2 regions of the Mesorhizobium sp. CO1-1-7 genome follow, and region 1 is predicted to be linked to the other one. Evidence: riboswitches for the same ligand, from Rfam matches in the RefSeq annotation. Region 1 holds a riboswitch; the other holds the start of a gene.

The links. Region 1 has a riboswitch for cobalamin ahead of LB516_RS09000 (CbtB domain-containing protein). Riboswitches for the same ligand answer to the same signal wherever they lie in the genome.
Region 2: another riboswitch for cobalamin. It lies ahead of LB516_RS28370 (aromatic ring-hydroxylating oxygenase subunit alpha); the one in region 1 lies ahead of LB516_RS09000 (CbtB domain-containing protein).

What each region holds. Positions count from the first base shown of each region.
Region 1 is NZ_JAIUHA010000003.1:496,242-503,431, forward strand. It holds gene cbiB (adenosylcobinamide-phosphate synthase CbiB) at 1-608, shown strand, start outside; gene cobO (cob(I)yrinic acid a,c-diamide adenosyltransferase) at 605-1,219, opposite strand; gene cobU (bifunctional adenosylcobinamide kinase/adenosylcobinamide-phosphate guanylyltransferase) at 1,221-1,736, opposite strand; gene LB516_RS08995 (CbtA family protein) at 1,729-2,532, opposite strand; gene LB516_RS09000 (CbtB domain-containing protein) at 2,548-2,727, opposite strand; cobalamin riboswitch at 2,763-2,962, opposite strand; gene LB516_RS09005 (aromatic ring-hydroxylating oxygenase subunit alpha) at 3,106-4,281, shown strand; gene LB516_RS09010 (MFS transporter) at 4,285-5,484, opposite strand; gene LB516_RS09015 (heparan-alpha-glucosaminide N-acetyltransferase) at 5,720-6,718, shown strand; gene LB516_RS09020 (methyltransferase family protein) at 6,715-7,190, shown strand, end outside.
Region 2 is NZ_JAIUHA010000018.1:167-7,356, reverse strand. It holds gene LB516_RS28400 (nucleotidyltransferase family protein) at 1-570, opposite strand, end outside; gene LB516_RS28395 (glycosyltransferase family 2 protein) at 570-1,247, opposite strand; gene LB516_RS28390 (glycosyltransferase family 2 protein) at 1,249-2,001, opposite strand; gene LB516_RS28385 (serine kinase) at 1,998-3,047, opposite strand; gene LB516_RS28380 (PqqD family peptide modification chaperone) at 3,080-3,511, opposite strand; gene LB516_RS28375 (hybrid-cluster NAD(P)-dependent oxidoreductase) at 3,653-4,753, opposite strand; gene LB516_RS28370 (aromatic ring-hydroxylating oxygenase subunit alpha) at 4,831-6,078, opposite strand; cobalamin riboswitch at 6,191-6,393, opposite strand; gene LB516_RS28365 (DUF680 domain-containing protein) at 6,885-7,085, shown strand; partial or broken gene LB516_RS28360 (DUF680 domain-containing protein) at 7,154-7,190, shown strand, end outside.

The DNA.
Region 1 (7,190 bases):
GCCGAGCCGCCGTTTCGCGGATCGTCGGCCGTGATCCCGAGACGCTCGACCGCGCCGGCGTCTGCCGCGCGGCGATCGAGAGCCTGGCGGAAAATTTTTCCGACGGCATCGTCGCCCCCGCCTTCTGGACCGGGGTCGGAGGGCTCGCCGGCGGCGCGGCCTACAAGGCGGCCAACACCGCCGATTCGATGGTCGGCCACCGGACTCCGCGCCATGAGGCCTTCGGCTGGGCGGCGGCGCGCTTCGACGACTGGATCAACCTGCCTGCATCGCGGCTGACGGCGCTGCTGATCGTGCTCGCTTCCCTCCTGGTCGAGGGCGCCGACCCCCGCGACGCCTGGCAGGCGGTGAGGCGCGACGCGAAAAAACACCGCTCGCCCAATGCCGGCTGGCCGGAAGCGGCCATGGCCGGCGCGCTCGGGCTGGCGCTCGCCGGACCACGCAGCTATGGCGGTGTCATGGTCGACGACATCTTCATGGGCGAAGGCGGCCGCCGCGATGTCGACAGCGGCGATATCAGGCGGGCGCTCAAGCTTTACCGGGTCGCGGACTACCTGCTGATCGGCTTGTTCGGCCTTGTCGCGCTGATCGCCGTTCTGGTTTTCTAGAACTCGATGCCTTGCTGCGCTTTCACGCCAGCCGAGAAATGGTGCTTTGTCACCCCCATCTCGGTGACCAGGTCCGCCGCCTCGACCAGTGCCGGCTTGGCGTTGCGGCCGGTGACGACGACATGCAGGCCTTCGCGGCGAGCCTTGAGCGCCGCAACCACCTTGTCGAGAGCGAGATAGTCGTAGCGCAAGGCAATGTTGAGCTCGTCGAGCACGACAAGGCTGATCGAGGGGTCGGCGATCAATTCCAGAGCCTTGGCCCAGGCGGCCTCGGCGGCAGCGATATCGCGCTTCAGGTCCTGCGTCTCCCAGGTGAAACCCTCGCCCATTGCGTGCCAGACGACACGGTCGCCAAAGACGGCAAAGGCCTCCTTCTCGCCGGTGTGCCATTTGCCCTTGATGAACTGGACGACGCCGACGCGCTTGCCGTAGCCGAGCATGCGCAGCGCAAGACCGAAGGCGGCCGTGGTCTTGCCCTTGCCGGGACCGGTGTTGACGATCAGCAACCCCTTCTCGATCGTCTTGCCCGCAACCTCGGCGTCCTGCACCGCCTTGCGCTTGGCCATCTTGGCGCGATGGCGTTCTTCATCCTTGTCGTCGATATCGGTCATTTCACTTCACCTTGAGCGGTAGCCCCGCCACCATGAGCAGCACCGTGTCGGCAATCGCGGCGACCCGCTGGTTGAGCCGGCCGGCATCGTCACGAAACCGACGCGCCAGCGCGTTGTCGGGCACGATGCCTTGCCCGACCTCGTTCGTTACCACGAACCACGGTCCGCGCGGCCGAGACAGCACGTCCGCCAGCCGCCGGCACGCGGCCTCGACGTCGTGATCGGCCAGCGTGTGGTTGGTCAGCCACAGCGTCAGGCAGTCGACAAGCACCGGCTGCCCGTCTGGCAACGCCTCCAGCGCTTCGGCGAGGTCGAGTGGCGCATCGGTGGTCGACCAGCCCTCACCGCGCCGCGAGCGGTGCAGCGCGATGCGCTCGCGCATCTCGTCGTCATGGGCTTGCGCCGTGGCGATATAGGCCCATGGCGAGGGCAATGCCGTCATCAGGGTTTCGGCGTGCGCGCTCTTGCCGGAGCGCCCACCACCGATGATGAAGGTCAGCCTGCCGCGATCAGGCAAAGCTGTCGCGCAGGCTGGTCGCCATGCCGGTGAAGCGCCTGCGCACCACGCCCACGATCGCGCCGAGCACCAGCCAGAACACCAGATTGGTCACCGTCACCGCCACCACGAACTGATGGTGCAGGCCTTCCGGGATCGGTGTTTCGAAACTGTCGGGCTGCGGCGCGCCGACGACATGCGGCGCGACGATCAGCAAGACGGCGAGGATGGTCAATGGCAGCGATCTGCGAAACACGATCAGGCCTAGGCCGATCGCGGTCGCGGCCGCCGTCGCCGTCCACCAGATCTGGCGCGGCAGAAGATCGGCCGCCGGCATTGCCGGCAGTTCCGGCTGCAGTCCGAGACCCGGTGCCAGTGTGAACACGGCAAAGCCGGCCAAGCCCCAGAACACACCTTGGCGCCAGTTGCCGACGCCGCCGAAGAACTCGGAAACCGCGACCAGGACCAGTGCGAAGCCGATGCCGGTGACGATATTGGCAACCACGCTAAAGGCGAAACGCTCGAAACCGTCGGCCGGCGCCCAGCCTTCGTCTTCCTCCGCCGGTGTCACGGCATCGGTGCCCGCGGGCGCGGCAGAGCTCATGGCATTCCCAGCGGGCGCCACCGTGCTCATGGCATCATTGGTCGCCGCTGGTGCGGCCGCGTGATCATGGTGGTGGCCGCCGCCGGCCCTTTCGTAGACTTCCGCCTTGAGGATCAGCGGCACGGTGGCATAGGCCTGCATGCAGGCGAGAACGACACCGGCCACGAGCCCCGCGATCGCCGCGACGAACACGACGTTGCGAAACAGATTCATGATGTCGGATCCTCGTTAGTGGCAGGGAAACGCCATCGAATGGCGATAGTCGTGGGCAGCATTGTGGACCGCATCGATATGCGAGAAGCCGACAAAGCCGACGACGAAGATGCCGAGCAGCGCCGCGAGCGCAAGCTGCATGAAGCGCGACTGCGAGGAGACGGAGGCGCCGAGGGAGACGGAAGCGGTAGTCATGTCTTGTCCTTTCGCCCTCCACCCGAGGGCATCGAAGTCAGTTTCCTGTCGCCGGCAGGTCTCCTGGCTCGCGGATAAGCGCCCTTCCCCACCTTCCCGAAGAAAAATCTTCAGTGGCATATGGAGAGGACTACCGCACACAGTTGCGGGGGCAGCCACGGCATTGGGCAGGAATTCCTGCCCGCACCGCATTCCCTCTTGGCTCCAAAAAGGAACCGACGACATCGGTGACTATAGGGAAATTCGCCGCGCCCGGCAAACCAAATTCCGACAGCCGCCAGCGCAGGAGCGCCGTATCGGCGAAGCTGTCCTCACCCCGTCCCGATTGACAAACTTCATGGCCGGGTGTCGGCTGGCACCCCTCACGGGAAGCCAGCCATGCAGCCCAATGCCAGCGAGTGCGTGCCCTATAACGGCCTGACTCGAACCGAGCCGACGCTGCCCTCGTCGGCCTATTGGGACCAGGACAACTATCAGCGCGATCTCGACGCCATCTGGTACAGGAACTGGCTGCTCGTCTGCCGCGAGGCCGACCTTGCCCAGCCTTTGGCGTTCCGCACCTTCCGCGTCGGTACGCAGGAAATCCTCCTGCTGCGCGACGACACCGGCGAGTTGCATGCCTTCCACAACACCTGCCGGCATCGCGGCTCGCAGCTTTGCCAGGAAAGCCAGGGCCGGCTGAAGGCGCGGCTGATCACCTGCCCGTATCATGCCTGGTCCTATTCGCTGCGTGGCGATCTGGTGCGCGTGCCGTCGAAATCGCTGCCTGACGGCTTCGACAAGGCCGATCACCCGCTTTATCGCGTCGCGCTCTCGGTGTGGCGGGGCTTCGTCTTCGTCAATCTTGCGGAAGATGCCGCGAGCTCGGCGCAATCCTCCTTCGACCCGGCCTCCGGCGACTTCGGCAACTGGCCGCTGGAAACGCTGGTATCAGGGCAAGTGCTGCGCAAGGTGATGAACTGCAACTGGAAGATTTTTTGGGAAAACTTCAACGAGTGCCTGCACTGCCCGGGCGTCCACAAGGACCTGTCGCGGCTGGTGCCGATCTATGGCCGCGGCCTGACGAGCCGGCATGACGATCCCGAATGGCTCCGCCACGCCGACAATGACGCGCCAGAATTTTCCGGCGGCCTGCGCGCCGGGGCTGAGACATGGTCGCGTGATGGGCAGACGCACGGGCCGATCTTCCCGAGCTTGACGCCGGCGGAACGCAGCGCCGGTCAGACCTATGCTACCAGCCTGCCGTCGATGTTCATCGTCGGCCATGTCGACTATGTCAGGACCGTGCGGCTTACGCCGCTCGGTCCCGAACAGACCGAATTGACCGCGGAATGGCTGTTCGCGCCCGAGGCGCTCGCTGAGACCGACATCGACAACATCGTTGCCTTCGGCACACAGGTGCTGGAGGAGGACGCGGCAATCTGCGAGGTCAACCAGAAGGGCCTGCGCTCGATGCGTCATACAGCTGGCGTGCTGATGCCCGAGGAGTACGACCTTCACCGCTTCCACGATTGGGTGCGCGAACGGCACGCTGCGCGCTCACCCGAGGCCTGAAGATCACAGCGACTTCGGCAGATATCGCCAGGTCATGAAGCCGCAAAACGCGGCAAGCAGTCCGAGCGTGACGAACACCGAGCCCAGACCGAAGAAGGCCAGCACCACCGAATAGACCAGCGGCGGCGTCAGTTCGGAAAAATCGAGATAGGTGCGGTAGACCGCCGCCATCTGCGCGCGCTCATAGGAGCGCACCGAGCGCATGAAGGCGGTCGAACCCAGCGCGTCGAGCGCGATGGTGAAGAAGGCGCCGCACAGCAGGAAGGCACCGGTGAGCAACGGCACGGTTTCGCCCACGGCACCGGCCGCCAGCAGCGTCGCCGACATGGCGAAATAGGCAAAAGTCATGGTCCTGCGGCCGCCGAAGCGTTTCCCCGCCTTGCCCCAGAAGATCGCCATGAACAGCAGCGCGTTGCCGGCCGAGACCAGCAGGCCGCCGGCCAATTCGCCCTCGCCGGTGATGACCATGAACAGCGGTCCATAGACGAAGAAGGTCGTCCAGAAGCAGGAGCGGCCGAAGGCGATCAGCCAGGCCAATCTCAGCCTCGGCTGGGCGACGAAGCGGCCGATATTGGCGAGCGGATTGGCCGGTCGTGTCTTGCCCGGGCGGATCGACTGGTTGTCGCTCAGCCGATAGGTCCAGAACAGCGCCAGCAAGGCCATGGCGAACACCGCCACCGCGCCATGCGCGGCATAAATGCCGAAGCGCGTATAGAGAAAAATGCCGAGCGTCGGCCCGCAGGTCCAGGCAACCATCGACCACGCCATGCGCAGCGATTCGGCCTGCATGAAATCGGTCTTGCGGATGTGATCCATGATGTAGAGGTTGAGCGTGATCGACAGCGCGCTGGCGCCCATCACCCGGCACAGCATCCCGGCCAGTTGCCCGGCGAGCGTATGGGTGACGAAGAACAGCGAGCCGATAGCGAGCAGGCAGGCGCCCGCCGTGTAGACCCAGCGCCGCGCGAAGCGGCGGATCAGCATCGGCATGAATAAGGTCACCGACAGGCCGAGCAGGGACACGGCGGTGTAAAGTATGGAGACGATCTGCTCGTTGTGGAGAATCTCGTAGGCCTGGATCGGTATGACGCTCGACACCATGGCGCGGGCGAAGGATTCGACCGCGTAAAGCGAGGCGAAGGTGCGCGCATCCGCGGCCTTGAGGGCCGGAAGCCAGATCGGATGGCGAACATGGGTGGACATTGCTTCCCCAAAGCAGAATCGCGGCGTCGAATCTGCCGTGGACATTTCAGGCCCATTAAGAGGAAACCGACGCACATCCGGCAAAAGCGAAGCCGGTCAAAGGCTTTTCCGCGCTGGCCCAACCCGGCGGCTGGCGCGGACCCCGCCGCGCGGTCCAGGCCAAGGCGCCCGGTCTTCTTCTATCCGGTGCAACCGTGATAGTCGTCGTGGAGGGGCTGAATCAGATCGCGAGACCATGAGCATCCACACGCCGACCGTACCCGTCCCGCAGCCATCGAAGCGCATCGTCGCCATCGATATCTTGCGTGGCATCGCGCTGATCGCGATGGCGAGCTACCACTTCACCTGGGACCTGGAATTCTTCGGTTACACCGATCCCGGCCTCACCGCCTTCGGCTGGTGGAAGTTCTACGCCCGCTGCATTGCATCGACCTTCCTGTTCCTGGTTGGCGTCAGCCTCTATCTCGCCCATGGCCGGCAGATCCGCTGGAACGGCTTCTGGAGGCGGTTCGCCATGGTCGCCGGCTCGGCGGTCGCCATTTCGGTCGTCACCCGCGTCGCCACGCCCGACGGGTTCATCTTCTTCGGCATCCTGCACGAGATCGCGCTCGCCAGCCTGCTCGGCCTCGCCTTCCTGCGCTTGCCGGCATTGCTGACGCTTGCCGTCGCCGCGCTCGTCATCGCGGCACCAGTCTACCTGCGCTTCGAGGCTCTCGATCATCCCTGGCTCTGGTGGATCGGCCTGTCGGCGATCAATCCGCGCTCCAACGACTACGTTCCGCTGTTCCCCTGGTTCGGCGCCGTGCTTACGGGCATTGCGGTGGCGAAATTCGCCTCCACCTCCGGCATAAGGGCACGCCTGGCGAACCTGGCGCCCGGACGCTGGTCCAACCCGCTGGTCTTCATCGGCCGCCACAGCCTGGCTTTCTACCTGATCCACCAGCCGCTGCTGATCGGCTGCGTCTGGCTGTTCTCGCAAGTGATGCCGGCGCAGGTCGAAACCCCGCAGGTCAATTTCCTGAAAACCTGCCAGCGATCGTGCGAGCAGATGCGCAACGCAACCTTCTGTTCGAGCTATTGCGGCTGCATGCTCGAAACGCTCGAAGGTGAAGCCTCTCTTGATCGGCTCTTCAACAACGACCAGACTGCGGACTTCAGGGCGCATCTGTCCGATCTTGCCGCAACGTGCACCGCCAAGACCGACGACAAGATGACGGAGGGAGGGACACAATGATCGGGCCAAAACCTGGGATCGAACCGAAGCCTGGGACCGGGCCGAAGCCTGGGCTGGTACCGTGGCCGCCGGTGATCTACGCCGCCGCCATCCTCATCAGTGTCGTGCTCGGCCTCTACATCCCGCTGCCCTGGATCGGCGATCTCCTTGGCGACATCCTGTTCGCCGCCGGCTGGGTGGCATTGTTCGCCGTGGCCGTACTCTGGTTCACAGCGATCCGCACCATGATACGGGCCAGGACCACGCTCAATCCCAACGCCGTGCCCGATCATCTCGTCACGACCGGCCCCTTCGGCGTCAGCCGCAATCCGATGTACCTGGCCAACACGCTGCTGTTGATCGGCGTCGCCTTCGTCTCGGGCATCGCCTGGTTCTTCCTGCTTGCCTTCGTCGCCGCCTTCGTCACCCAGAAGGTCGCGATCGAGGGCGAGGAAAAGATATTGGCGGCGAAATTCGGCAAGAAATACCGCGA
Region 2 (7,190 bases), on a different contig from region 1:
GATATCGCCATAACTGCCCTTGAAAAAATTCATCGAGCGCAGCGACGCCAGCCTTGTCCTCAGATATTGGGGACTCACCCCGGTGGCGATCTGCCAGTCGCCGTCGCGCAGCACGCCGAATGCCGCCGGCATGTCCTGCGGCCGCACCAATATGTCGATGTCGTGCGCCACCCGGCCACGCTGCGCCGAGGCGTTCAAGGCAATGCGGCTGGCACCCTTGATCAGCATCACCAGGCAGCCGGAATCCGTCATCGCCTGCAGCGCCGGTTCGGCCTCGCGCATCGCCATGCGCGACTTGGTCCACAGCATCTTTTGCAGGCCGACAAGGCGCGGATAGGCGGATTGGCCGGCCAATTTCCGGCCGAACCGATCGCAGATCGCGGCCAGCAGCCGGTGTTCCCTGAAGGAGACAAGATCGATGTCGTTCGCGCTTAGCCACTGCATGGCGCAACCGGCGGCCGCGTCCTCATCGACAAGAAGGGCAGCCTTGAGCAGTTGGTCGAGCCCGCCCGTCGGCCAGGACCAGCCATAGTCCGGGAAACGTCGGCTGATGCGGCGAATGCCCGCCATCAGCCCGCGCCGGCCTTGTTCCGGGCCCGTCGCAGCATGGCGAGCCGCGCCACTTCGAGATAGCCGCGGTCGCGCGCCGCATCGCGGCCATAGGACAGGCTGCCGGGCCTGATGCGGCGCAGCGCCAGCACCTCTTCCACCATGTCGAGGGCAAGGCCCGTCTCGCGTGCCCGCGCGATCCAGTCGATCATTTCGCCGCGGCCGCCCGGCGGATCGACGATTGGTCCGACGGTCTCGGCGGCCTCGCGCCGGATCAGCATCGTGGTCCGCGACCAACCGGGTACGATCGCGTCCTCGGGTGCATCGGGCCGGTCATTGCGGAAGTTTCGCAAATGGCAAAAAACGCCCGACGTTGCGGGATGCCTTTCGAGATGCGCGAGCTGTGTTTCGGCCTTGCTCGGCAGCCACAGATCGTCGGCATCGAGCGTTGCAATGAGCGGCGTCGACAAGGCGGCGATGCCCCTTGTCGTGGCGCTCCCAGGTCCGGCATTTGCCTGGCGCAGCAATTGCAGCGGCAGGTCCGTTCCGCCGATCGCCGCCGCGAGATCGTCGCTGGATCCATCGTCGACGATCACCACCAGCTCAGGCCGCACTGTCTGCGCCGCGACCGATCGCAGCGTCTCGGCGATGGTGCCGCTGGCGTTGAAGGCCGGTATGACGACGCCATAGCTCCGCATGCTACATGAAGCGCCAGTTGGCGAGTTCTTTGACATCGAAGATGCCTTCGATCCCGCGCAGTGAAGGGTCGGCCTTGCGCCGTTTCATCGATTTGTGGATGGCCCGCAAGAATTCCCGAAGGGATGTGTCGACCTGCTTTGTCATGTTGCCGGGATGACGTCGGTAGTAAAGCGATACGGTATCCGGCAGGACGAATCTGGGGCCGCTTTCAAAGGTGCGCAGCAGGTAGTCGGTGTCTTCGGCCTGGCCGAAGGCCTCGTCGAAGCCGCCGATCCGTTCGATGAGCTTACGCGAGAAAATGCCTGACGACAGATGAATTCCCCGCACGGTCATGAAATGGCTGCCGGGGCAGGGTTCCAGCAGATCGTCGTCGATGTGTTCGACCATCATCATCAGGGAATAGGTAAGCTCCAGAGCGGGGTCGGCGTCAAAGCATGCGATATCGGCCTTGAATCGTCCCGCAGGCGAGACATCATCCGAATCGAGGAACGACACGAGCTCCGTTTCCGGCGTGAGCAGTCTGAGACCAGCGTTGCGAGCCCGGGTCACGCCCATGTTCTCTTGCCGGAAAAGACGAATGCAGGGGTTCTCGGCCATCATCGAACGCACGGCCTCCGGCGACCCGTCGGTCGAGCCGTCGTCGATCACGATGATGTCGAGATCGGCGGCATCTTGCTGCCGCACGAGCGAGCGCAGCGCCGAGACGACATAGCGCTCGCGATTGTACACAGGCATGATCACGCTGAGCTTCACCGGGCGCCTCGTGTCAGGAAATCCTCGATCGTGCGGGCGATCTCTGCCGGGTCGATGCCGAGGGACAAACGGAAGCACGGCAGGTGGCGCGTCAATTCGCTGAAGAAGCGAAAGCCGCTTTCGCGCTCGCCCGGCATCTGGGCGATGCCGGACGGCGCCAAGGCAATCATGGCATCCCTGCGCGACACCGGCATAATCGAACTTGCTCCGCCTCCGCTGATATGTGGCACCACCAGCGCGACGATGTCCAGCATGGCGGGCACCGGCCGAGGCGCGATATCATGAATATGGAACGTGTGCTTGCCTTGCCAGTTCAGCGGGCCTTGCGCCGTTAGCCGCTGCCGCAGGCCCAGCCGGGCGAAACCTTCCGTGTCCTGCTTCAACGTCGAAAAAAGGGGGCGCGCGGTCACGCCGTCGGTGAGATCGATCAGCACATAGTCGTCGCCGACACTGTCGAGCCCGTTAAGCAGGCCGGCGGCGACGGTCCCCGATTTCCCGGCCCCGCCCGAGCCGGCAAGCAGAATACCGTTGCCGTCGATGCCAAGCGTGCCGGCATGCGTCAGCCGCATGCCGCGCGCGGCATATTCCCAGTGCAGGAAGGCGCGCAGCGGTGCTCCCGGCTCCCAGGGCGGAAAGGCATCGGCCGAGGCCATCAGCTGCACGCCGACGCGGCGGTGCGGATCGTAGACCTGCCAGAAATCCAGGTCGTGGAAATGGTGCCCGCGCAAACCGGCTTCGGCGAGCCGTTTGGCAAAACCGTGCTCGGTGAAATGGGCATCGCCCCAGTGCGCCGGCTCCGGGATGCCGTCAATGCCGGGATGCGCGATGAAGATGCGACCCGTGGACGGTGCCGGCTGATCATGCGCGGGCTCGATGAAAGCATGGCCCAATGCATCGGCAAGCACGCCGTGACCGAGATGCGCGGTCAGTTCAAGCCAGGGCAGGCGAACCTTTCGCATGGTCGGATAGTACGCGGCCGCGCCTTCAGCGGCGGCGATGAGATACCTGGCGTAATCCGGCAAGGTTTCGAGCGTGACGCGCGGCATCAATCGCCTTCCATCACGCTGCGGCCGCCCCGTCAGGAAGCCTGCTTGACCGCCGGCCAGCCGAGGGGTTCCTCGACCTCGTGGATGGGATCAACGACGATCAGGTCGGCGAGGTCGTCGTGAATGCTCACATTGAGCGGCTCGTTCGTGGCGGCAAGCTCGGCAGGCAAATCGCCCGGCAAAGGCTGCGCCGCCGCGTCCAAGCGCACCAGCAAACCCAATTCGAGCAATTGCGATATGAAGCGTTCGAGTTCGGCCTGGCCTATTGTCGAGCCGCCGGCGCTCAGCCCGACCAGAGCCTGGGCGTCCGCGCCGGATGAAAGCGCCTGCCATACCTTGCTGCCGGAATCGGAAAAGCCGAAATATTTGCCATTGGCAAGATTGAGCACCACGGCCTCGCCATCGAAAGATTCGAAAACGATATCCCGGCTCGCTACCGCATAGGCGTGGGAGTCATGCGTCATTGTTGCCCCGTCCTGCATTTCCTGCCCGCCAGCAGGACCGCTTCCACCAACAACGCCTGTAAACTTTCAGGTCTTCCTTGGCAAGGTAACCTTTGCCGGCAACGCGGGACCATTTCCGGGTTCAGTCGAAAGCCGGGCGGATCAAGCCTCGATTTCAAGCGGCGACAATGGCTTGGAACAACAGGCCAGGATGAAGCCATCATCGATCTCATGATCGAGGATGCCGCCATTGTGGCTCATCTCGACGCTGCCGGAGACTTTCTTCACTTTGCAAGTTCCGCAAAGGCCGAATTCGCAGGCGGCCGGTATTCGCACACCCGAGGCGCGCGCCGTCTGCAGCACGGTCTGGCCGGCGACACAGTCGGCGTCGACATCCGAAAGCGCGAAGCGGATCGGCGTCGCGGCTTCGACGCAAATCGCCGCGCCGTCTTCAGCCGGCGAGGCAAACGGCGCTGGGATTTCCTCCATCGCCGGCGCGGCAAAGCTCTCCTGATGGTATTTTGCCATGTCGAACCCGGCGGCCTCCAGCATGCCGCGCACGGCGCGCATGAAAGGGTCGGGGCCGCAGCAGAAGATTTCGCGTTCGCGGAAATCGGGCGCCAGGAGCGGCAGCCGGATGGCGTCGATGCGGCCCATATGGCCGTACCAGCCCTCGCGGCTCGACCGCTCCTCGATCATGAAGCCGAGCGACAGGCCCGGCATATGGCCGCCGAGCAGTTCGAGTTCCTTGCGAAAGATGATCTCTTCCGGGCGCCGCGCGCAATTGACGAAGCCGACATCGGTCCATGGCGCGCAGTCGTTCAGCCAGCGCAGCATCGACATCATCGGCGTCACGCCCGAACCGGCCGAGATGAACAGGTATTTCGCCGCCGGGTGGCTGTGCAGCGAAAAGCCGCCGCCCGGTCCATAGGCCTTGACGTGCGAGCCGGGCGTCAGGTGATCGAACATCCAGCGTGTGCCGACGCTGCCCGCCTGCGCCTTCACCGTCACCGCGATCGAGAATGGCCGTGACGGCGATGATGACAGCGTGTAGGTGCGCATCAGCGGGCCGTCCGGTGTCGGCAATTCCAGCGTCACGAACTGGCCCGGCTTGTAGCGGAACCAGGTCTGGTTGTCGGAGCGGAAGGTGAAGGTCTTGACGTCGGGCGCCTCGTCGCTGACGCCGGTTACTTCCAGCACCTGCAGCCTGTCGTTCCACGGCGCCATCTGGTCGAGGTGGCGATAGAGCCCAAGATCAGTCATGGCGTTCATCCCTGCATACCTTTCATTTTGGGCGTGTCGTGATCCCAAAGCCGCTGCACAGTTTTGGCCGACATGCGCTAGGCGACACTGCGCAGAGCAGGCCGGCCGTCTTCGGAAAGCCGTGGGCCGATAAAGCGCGCGTACCAGTCGACGAACTGGATGACGCCGCCCTCGTGCAGCTCCGAATAGGGACCGGGCTCGTAGGCCGGCGACAGGATGCCGAAGGCGTTTTCCTCGACGATGCGGCGGTCCTGGTCGTTGGTCTCGGTCCAGACATGGGTGAGTTCGGCGAGATCGTAGTCGACGCCTTCCACGGCATCCTTGTGGACCAGCCATTTGGTCGTAACCGCTGTTTCCGTGGCGCTGACCGGCAGCACGCGGAACGTCACCGCATGATCCACGAGGATATGGTTCCAGGTTGTCGGGTAGTGATAGTGCATCAGCGTGCCGATCCGGTCGGCCGAGACGCTGTCGGACAGGTTCTTCTTCACCGCCCGCTTGCCGGTCGTCGTGTAGCTCTGGGCATCGCGCAGCAGCGGCGCGCGGGTGGCGCGGTATTGTCCGGCCGGGTCGATGCGAAACTTGCTGGGCAGGCCAACAGCTTCGCACTTCGCCCAGTGGGCCAGCATCTCCGGATCGCTGTCGGCGCCTTGCACGCCGGTCACGGTCGGCGCTTCCGGGAAGGTCTTGCACAGCTCAGGATGGTTGCCCGCGCAATGGTAGCATTCGCGGTTGTTTTCCCAGACCAGCTTCCAGTTGCCCTTCTCGATGATCGTGCTCTCGAAGGCGATCTTGGCCTCGCTCAGCCGGTGCGGCTGGAGATAGGGCTCGATCATCGCCCGCATCGGCGCGAAGTCGGCGGGCTCCTTGGCCAGGCAGATGAAGACATAGCCGGCGACGCTTTCGCAGGCGACCGGCTTGAGCCCGAACTGGCTCTTGTCGAACCCATCGGCCATCTGGCGGGCGAACAGCAGCCGGCCGTCGAGTTCGTAGGTCCACTGGTGATAGGGACACACCAGTTTGGCGGCCATGCCCTTGTCGGTGTTGCAGACGCGGCTGCCGCGATGGCGGCAGGAATTGTGGAAAGCGTTGATCTTGCCCTGCTGATCGCGCACCAGCACGACCGGATAGTCGCCGATCTGCACGGTGATGAAGCTGCCCGGCTTGGGCAACTCGCAATCATGGCCGATGAACAGCCAGTCGCGATACCAGATCAGTTCCATGTCAAGCTTGAAGTAGTCCGGGTCGGTATAGAAGGGCTGTTCCAGCGAAAGGCCCTGTCTGCGGCCGTTCAAAAGCCTCAGCATGTCGTTGCGCGCGTCCATGTCCTGTCCTCATTTTCAAGGACTGAACTGGTGGTGATGGAGGAAGGACTGGGCGCAAGCCGGCGAAAGCCGGACAACACCATCCGCCCCTTGACCGCCCACCGCGATCAGTCGAGTTCTAGCGATCTCGGGCTGGTTTCCGGGCTCTGGAGTTGTCCTGGCGGACCATCGCGACACCTTCCCAAGCTTTCGCCCAGTGGTCTCCCGTTGCGACTTGAACTCCACCACCGTTGCGGGGGCAGCGCCGGAATCTAACCGGCTTCCCAATTCTCCGCTCCGTCGTCACGCAGCGGCACCTGAGATCGCTCGATCTAATCACGACAGGGTTTGCGACATCGGCACGAAAGCGACATCGCATCCATGCGGCGCGACACGTACGCGGGATCGTCCCGGCGCGGTTGCAGCGGGGGAATCGCCTCTTCTCGCCAGATGCGCGGGCACCGTTTTCGACCCTCAGCGGGCCGGAAAAGGGTTAATGGTTTCGAAAAGTGACTATTAGCAGAGTCTAAAATCGAACCGAACGGTTCGTTTCTGTTGACGGTGCGTGCAGGACGGTGTGAACGCCCAGCCTTCCGACACAGTTGGTGATCGGGTCGTGATCTTATGCAACTATTTGATATCAAATGGAAAAATAAGACATGTAGAAGGCGTTGGTACAATTTCAAGTGGTGGAGTCATGGTCCACGCTGAACAACTTCGTGATTGGAAACGGCAAGGGGGCTCTCCCACATCGGGGCTGTCCGAACGACGCGATTTAATCCCAAGACACGCCGCTAGACGGACGGGAAAAATACTGGAGTACAAAAATGAAAAAGATCATTCTCACTGCCACCGCCCTTCTGGCTATTTCCGGCAGCGCCTTCGCTAGCAGCGACCATTATGGTTCGAACGCCGCGACCCCCACGGCCACTGTCGACAGCTCCTACACCGCTTCGACCAAGAAGTCGGAGCCGGCTGCCCAGACGCCTGTGACGGGCGCCGACCACAACCTCTTCGGCAACAATTAATAGCCATCCCCGGCACGCGGCGGGTGACCCTGCCGCGCTGGTGGACCTACAAATTCAGGAGTATTAAAATGAACAAGATCCTCATTGCTGCCGCCGCCGTTCTGG